Regions from separate parts of the Mesorhizobium sp. B2-8-1 genome, predicted to be linked through region 3. Evidence: predicted binding sites of a transcription regulator. Region 3 holds the regulator's gene; each other region holds the start of a gene.

Region 1 (2,268 bases), on a different contig from region 3:
CAAGCGCCACCTGTGCGGCGGACACACCGCGGGCCTTACCGATTTCGACCAGCACATCGACGATCCGCCACAGCCGGTCCTCGTCGCGGATTGGCGGTTCGGACCAGCCGGCGACCTGGCGCGCGGTCGGGTTGTCACGGTGATACTTGCCCGACAGCAGGCCTCCCGCCAGTGGGCTCCACACCAGCACGCCCAATCCCTGGTCGACCGAGATCGGCAGCAGCTCGTATTCGGCTTCGCGTGCTTCGAGCGTGTAGTGGATCTGCTGGGTGACGAAGCGCGGCTGATGGCGGGTGTCACTGATGGAGAGCGCCTTCATCACCTGCCAGCCGGAATAGTTGGAGCAGCCGATATAGCGGATCTTCCCCTGGCCGACCAGCGTGTCGAGCGCGGCGATGGTCTCTTCGAGTGGCGTCACGCCGTCCCATTCGTGCAGGAAATAGATATCGATGACGTCGGTCTTGAGCCGCTTAAGGCTTTTCTCGCATTCGCGGATCAAATGATGGCGCGACAGGCCTTCGTCATTGGGGCCGTCGCCGATGCGCATGCGCGCCTTGGAGGCGATCAGCACGTCGTTCCTGCGCTTGCCGCCGAGTGCCTCGCCGATGATCTCCTCCGACAGGCCGTCCGAATAGACATTGGCCGTGTCGATGAGATTGATGCCGGCATCAATGCACAGATCGATCATGCGCTTCGCCTCGGCGAGATCGCTGTTGCCCACAGCCGCGAACGGGCCGGCGCCGCCAAAGGTCATGGTGCCCATCGTCAGCGCCGAAACCTTCAGGCCGGAACGGCCGAGAGTGCGGTATTCCATGTCAGTCCTCGCGATTGAGAAGAATGGCCCGATCAGGTTGCTGGATTTGTAGGACAATCCGTGCGGCTTGTCGCCCTCCGGCCCCAGCACACCGATGAGCGGCCGTGGCGTGCCCCTGCAATAAAACCGTCATTGCCGGCCTATACTCAGTCGATCAGGGCGTTGCGCGCCGCCGTCAGGACGCGACCAGTGCGCCCGGTCGTTGCCGGAGGCGGCAGCTTGCAGATGGAGGAACACCGATGAATGAATCCATACCCAAGTCCGGCGCCCGGGACTGGCTGGAAGCCGAACTCGCCGACACGCTCGACGAGGACTATGAACTGGAGATGTCGGAACCGGCGCTGTCGCTGGAGATCGCCAGGATCTACAAGAACGCGCATCCGCCTTCTATCGACCGCATGCAGTATTTTCGCGACCTGATCGGGCTGCAATCCGAGCTGATCAAGCTGCAATCCTGGGTCGCCTACCACAAGAAGAAGCTTGTGGTGATCTTCGAAGGCCGCGATTCGGCTGGCAAGGGCGGCGTCATCAAGCGCATCACCCAGCGGCTCAACCCGCGGATCTGCCGCGTCGTGGCGCTTCCGGCACCGACCGAGCGAGAGACGTCGCAATGGTATTTCCAGCGTTATGTGCCGCACCTGCCGGCCGGCGGCGAGATCGTTCTGTTCGACCGCTCCTGGTACAACCGTTCCGGCGTCGAGCGGGTGATGGGTTTCGCTGGGCCCGATCAGGTGGAGGAATTCTTCCGTGACGTGCCGGAGTTCGAGCGCATGCTGGTCCGTTCGGGCATCACGCTGGTCAAATACTGGTTCTCGATCACCGACGAGGAACAACAGATGCGCTTCCTGATGCGCATCCACGATCCGATGAAGCAGTGGAAGCTGTCGCCGATGGACCTGCAGTCGCGGGTGCGCTGGGAACAGTACACCAAGGCCAAGGAAGAGACCTTCGCCCGTACCAACATTCCGGAGGCGCCCTGGTTCATCGTCGAGGGCAACGACAAGAAGCGCGCCCGGCTGAACTGCATCGACCACCTCTTGCAGCAGGTTCCCTATGAAGAGGTGCCGCACGAGGAGATCACGCTGCCCGAGCGGGTCTTCAATCCCGAATACGAGCGCCAGGTGCTGCCGCGCGAGCTCTACGTGCCCGAGAAGTATTGAACGAGAGTTTGTCCTTCTCCCCGTATAGTGACGGGGAGAAAGGATCTGCACCAAGGGTTGCCAATTCCCACTGTCGCAGACAACTAGTTCCTAAGTCCGCTTGATGACGACATGCGTGGCAAGCGGCGTCGCTACTTGTTCGCTGCACGCGTAGCCGAGCTTCGGCATATCAATCCCGGCGAAGAGGTGCTCGCCGGAGCCGAGCAGCACCGGCGAGATCGCCAGATGCATCTCGTCGATGAGCCTCTCCTGGAGGTACTGCCGGATGGTGGCGACGCCGCCGCCGACCCGCAC
Region 2 (2,268 bases), on a different contig from region 3:
CCCAGCCAACCGCGCATCCAGATCGCCGGCAACATCAGGTCGCGTGCGATCATCGCGGTGACGATGCGCGGCGACAGATACCAGCCCTTTGCCGAGGCGAGCATGCATTCCGGCAGGTAGGCGAGCGCCAGCACGCAAAGCGCTGTCATGGGCAGGCTGACGCCGGCGCTGGCCGCGGCGATCAGCGCCAGCACGAGCGGAGCCGCCACGCCGGTCAGGATCTCGGGCGCGAAGAAGAGCGGAAAGGTGACGCGGCGCAGGCGCGCCCAGCGGGCCTGGCGCGACCAGATATCGCCCGGCATGCGCTGCCCGAGCGGCTGCTCGAAGGGGGAAGCGACGAGATTGACGCGCAGGCCGAGCCTGTTGACCAGTTTGGTCGACGCGGCATCCTCCGCGATCTCGGCGGCGAGCGCACGGATGCCGCCATTGGCGTCGAGCATCTGCTTGTTCCACAACATGCTCTTGCCCTGGGCAAAGCCGAGGCCAAGCGCCTCGCCGGCATATTGCCAGCGCGCCTGCAGCGTGTTGAGGAAAGCGCATTCGACTTCTGCCCAGAAGCCGTCGGGCCGCGAACCGATCGGCGTCGAGCAAACCAGGCCGGTGTCCCGCCGCCATGCCGCCATCAGGTGCTGGACGTAGTCTTTCGGCATCAGCACGTTGGAATCGGCGAGAATGACCCAGTCGTGGCGCGCTGCCTCCCAGCCCTTGACGCAGTTGTTCAGTTTCGGGTTGGCGCTGATGCGGTCGTCGCCGGTGAGCAGGCGGGCCGGCACGGCTGGAAAGCGGGCAATCGCGGCGCGGATCGGCTTGACCGCGGGGTCGTCGGCATGGGCGACACAGAAGATCAGTTCGTAGCGCGGCCAGTCGAGCGAGAAAGCGCGCTCAAGCGTCTCATGGGTAAACGGCTCGACGCCGCGCGCCGGGATGACGATCGAGACAGGCAGCGGCTTGCCGGCCGGCGGCGCGATGGCGGCGCGCCGTTTCAGGCGCGAGCAGGCGAGCAGGATGCTGGCGAGATTTGAGGCGATAAGAGCGATCGAAAGCGAGCCGGTTATGAGAGCGAGTTCCATCGATATCCGGTCACTCCAGAAAACCCGGCCCGCTTGGCGGCCGTTTTCGACAGTTCGACAGAGCGCCCGAGTCGCCCGGCATTGCTGGTGCACACCATCATTGTCATGTGTCACTCAAATGACATTGTTTGTCGGCACCTGCCCTTCAGGGACAGCAACTCGGACGCGCACGGTTGATCGAACCGCAAAGAGCGCCGAATGTTCCACACCGGATTTGTTTTGGAGCCGCTCATGTACCGCGCCGTCACGCGCAACATCGAAGTGCAGGTCAGGCCGTTCTATCTCGAGGACCGCTCGGATCCTTCGGAAAACCGCTATGTCTGGGGCTACCAGATAACGATCGACAACCAGTCCGACGAATTCGTGCAGCTGTTGTCGCGCTATTGGCACATAACCGACGGCGCCGGCCGGGTCGAGGAAGTGCGAGGTGCCGGCGTGGTCGGCGATCAGCCCGAACTCAATCCCGGCGACAGCTATCAATACACGTCGGGCTGTCCGCTCTCGACCCCGTCGGGGATCATGGTCGGTCACTACACCATGCGCAACGAGCGGGGCGAGACATTCGACATCGCCATCCCCGCCTTCTCACTCGACCTGCCGGGGACAAGGCGGACGGTGAATTAGACGAGGCGAAATCGGCGACAGCGTCGTTCTCCCCGTCACTATACGGCGAGAAATGTCCGGCAGGAATGAGGGGCAGCGCCGCCCCTCATCCGCTCTTGGGCCCCTTCTCCCCGTAGAACGGGGAGAAACAAGAACCCTACTGAGTCGTAAATTCCGCCGGGTCGAAGTCATATTGCGTCGAACAGAACTCGCAAGCGACGTGGATGCCGCCGTCCTCGGTGCTGTCCTTGATCTCCTGCGCGGAGAAGCCCTCGAGGATGCCGCGGATCTTGTCGCGGGAGCATGAGCACTGATCGGCGACGGGAACGCCGCCGAAGACGCGGACGCCATGCTCGTGGAACAGACGATAGAGCAGCCGCTCTGCGCCGATGGTCGGATCGATCAGTTCGGTCGGCTCGATGGTGCCGAGCAGCGCCAGTAATTCCTGCCAGGAATTGTCTGTGGGATCGTGGATCTCCTCGCGCGGATCGCCATCCCCGCCGGGCAGGTCAGGAACGCGCATGCGCTCGGAGGCCTGCGGCAGGAACTGCGCCAGGATGCCGCCCGCCCGCCACTGCTCGCGCGCGCCGCCGGG
Region 3 (2,268 bases):
GCCGCAGACCGACATCGCCTTCGCCGACATACTGGAGACCGAGTTCGGCATTCCAGCCACCATGGAGAACGATTGCAACATGATGGCGGTGGCGCTGCGCTGGCGCGATCCCCAGCGCTACCGCGACGACTTCATCGCCATCCTTTTGTCGCACGGCATCGGCATGGGCTTGGTGCTGAAGGGTGAACTGTTCACCGGCACCCATTCATCCGGAGGCGAGTTCGGCCACATGATCCATCGCCCCGGCGGGGCGCTCTGCCGCTGCGGGCGGCGCGGCTGCGTCGAGGCCTATGCCGGCAACTATGCCATCTGGCGCAACGCGAGGCAGCTTGGCGAGGACACCGAGCCCGTCGACGTCAGCGACGCCGACATGCGCACCCTGGCGGCCTCGGCGCGCGAAAAGGACGGGCCGGAGCGCGAAGCCTACCGCAAGGCCGGCGAGGCGCTGGGTTACGGCCTTGGCAGCCTGTTCGCGCTGATCGATCCGGCGCCGGTCGCCATGGTCGGCGTCAGCGCCGCCGCCTTCGACCTGATCGAGCCGGCTCTGCGCGAGGCCATTGCCCAGACCGCCGGCGGCCAGCACTCGAAATCGATTTCCTTCGACACCGAGCCGAACGAACTGCCACTGATCCGCGAGGGCTGCGCCATGCGCGCGCTGACCTTCGTCGACCAGGAGATTTTCGCGCCGGGGGCACAGGCGAAATCAGGCGTGGGCGAGAACGTTGCGTGACATATCCCTAGTCTTCGCGAATCGCATACCCCGCGCCCCGAATGGTGCGGATCACGTCAGGCATGCGGCCATTGTTGACCGCCTTGCGCAGCCGGCCGACATGCACGTCCACGGTGCGCTCGTCGATATAGATCGTTTCGCCCCAGACATTGTCGAGCAGTTGGCTGCGCGAGAACACGCGGCCGGGATGTCGCATCATGAATTCGAGCAGGCGGAACTCGGTCGGCCCGAGCCGGATCTCGCTTTTCTTGCGGTAGACCCGGTGCGATTCACGGTCGAGCACGATGTCGCCGACCTTGAGCACGCTGGACAGAACTTCGGGCTTGGCGCGGCGCAGCAGCGCCTTGACGCGTGCCATGAATTCCGGCGTTGAGAACGGCTTGACCAGATAGTCGTCGGCGCCGGTGGAGAGACCGCGCACCCGGTCGCTTTCCTCGCCGCGCGCCGTCAGCATGATGATCGGCAGCCGCTCGGTCTCGGGCCGCATCCGGAGACGGCGGCAGAGCTCGATGCCGGACACCGCCGGCACCATCCAGTCGAGCACAAGAAGGTCAGGGACATTCTCCTGCAAGCGGATCTCGGCTTCGTCGCCGCGCGTCACCACCTCTACCTGATAACCCTCCGATTCCAGATTGTAACGGAGCAGCACACCCAGCGGCTCCTCGTCCTCCACCACCATGATGCATGGCGCGATCATCGACTGGTCACCCCTGCCGTCAAGCCGCTGGCGCCGACATCGCCGTCTCGTCCTGCTTCGGGCGATTGGCGGGCAATTGCGTGCCGGTCAGCACATAATAGGCATTTTCGGCAATGTTGGTCACGTGATCGCCGATGCGCTCGAGATTCTTGGCGCAGAACAAAAGATGCGTGCAGGCGGTGATGTTGCGCGGATCCTCCATCATGTAGGTCAGCAGCTCGCGGAAGACCGACGTGTATTTGACGTCGATGCGTTCATCGTCGGCGCGCAGCTTCGCAAGTGCCGCGGCATCGCGCGCCGCATACTCCTCGATCACGCCTTGCACCTGGATCAGCACAAGCTGCGCCATGGCGTCGATGGAGTGCGACAGGTCGCGCGGCGTGGCGGCAAGGCCGACGGTGCCGACGCGCTTGGCGATGTTCTTGGCGAGATCGCCGATGCGTTCGAGATCGCCCGCCATGCGGATCGAGCCGACGACATGGCGCAGATCGTCCGCCATGGGCTGCCGCTTGGCGATCAGGGTGATGGCGCGGTCGTCGAGTTCGCGCTGGCGCGCGTCCATGATGGCGTCGTCGGAGACGACGCGCTGGGCGAGCGCGTTGTCGGAATTCAGGAGCGCCTTGGTCGCGCCGCCGACCATCGATGAGGCGAGATCGCCCATGTCGCGGATCAGCCTGCTGATCTGTCCGAGATCTTCGTCAAAGGCTGCGACTGTGTGTTCGGCCATGATCTTGGTCCTCGTATGCCTGGGATCAGCCGAAGCGGCCGGTGATATAGTCCTGCGTGCGCTTCTCGCGGGGCGACGTGAAGATCTTCTCGGTGCGGTCGAACTCGACCAGCT

The links. Region 3 encodes PhoB, which activates phosphate uptake and scavenging genes when phosphate is short. Its sites were predicted from a motif close to TGTCATNNANCTGTCAT; they were not measured.
Region 1: the regulator PhoB is predicted to act here: its motif matches at 931-947, upstream of ppk2 (polyphosphate kinase 2).
Region 2: the regulator PhoB is predicted to act here: its motif matches at 1,178-1,194, upstream of FJ428_RS20535 (ceramide glucosyltransferase).

What each region holds. Positions count from the first base shown of each region.
Region 1 is NZ_VFTX01000012.1:176,321-178,588, forward strand. It holds gene FJ428_RS26565 (aldo/keto reductase) at 1-814, opposite strand, end outside; gene ppk2 (polyphosphate kinase 2) at 1,054-1,974, shown strand; gene FJ428_RS26575 (dihydrofolate reductase family protein) at 2,065-2,268, opposite strand, start outside.
Region 2 is NZ_VFTX01000008.1:81,007-83,274, forward strand. It holds gene FJ428_RS20535 (ceramide glucosyltransferase) at 1-1,070, opposite strand, end outside; gene apaG (Co2+/Mg2+ efflux protein ApaG) at 1,302-1,694, shown strand; gene FJ428_RS20545 (Hsp33 family molecular chaperone) at 1,831-2,268, opposite strand, start outside.
Region 3 is NZ_VFTX01000015.1:31,724-33,991, reverse strand. It holds gene FJ428_RS28675 (ROK family protein) at 1-730, shown strand, start outside; gene phoB (phosphate regulon transcriptional regulator PhoB) at 738-1,427, opposite strand; gene phoU (phosphate signaling complex protein PhoU) at 1,447-2,154, opposite strand; gene pstB (phosphate ABC transporter ATP-binding protein PstB) at 2,180-2,268, opposite strand, start outside.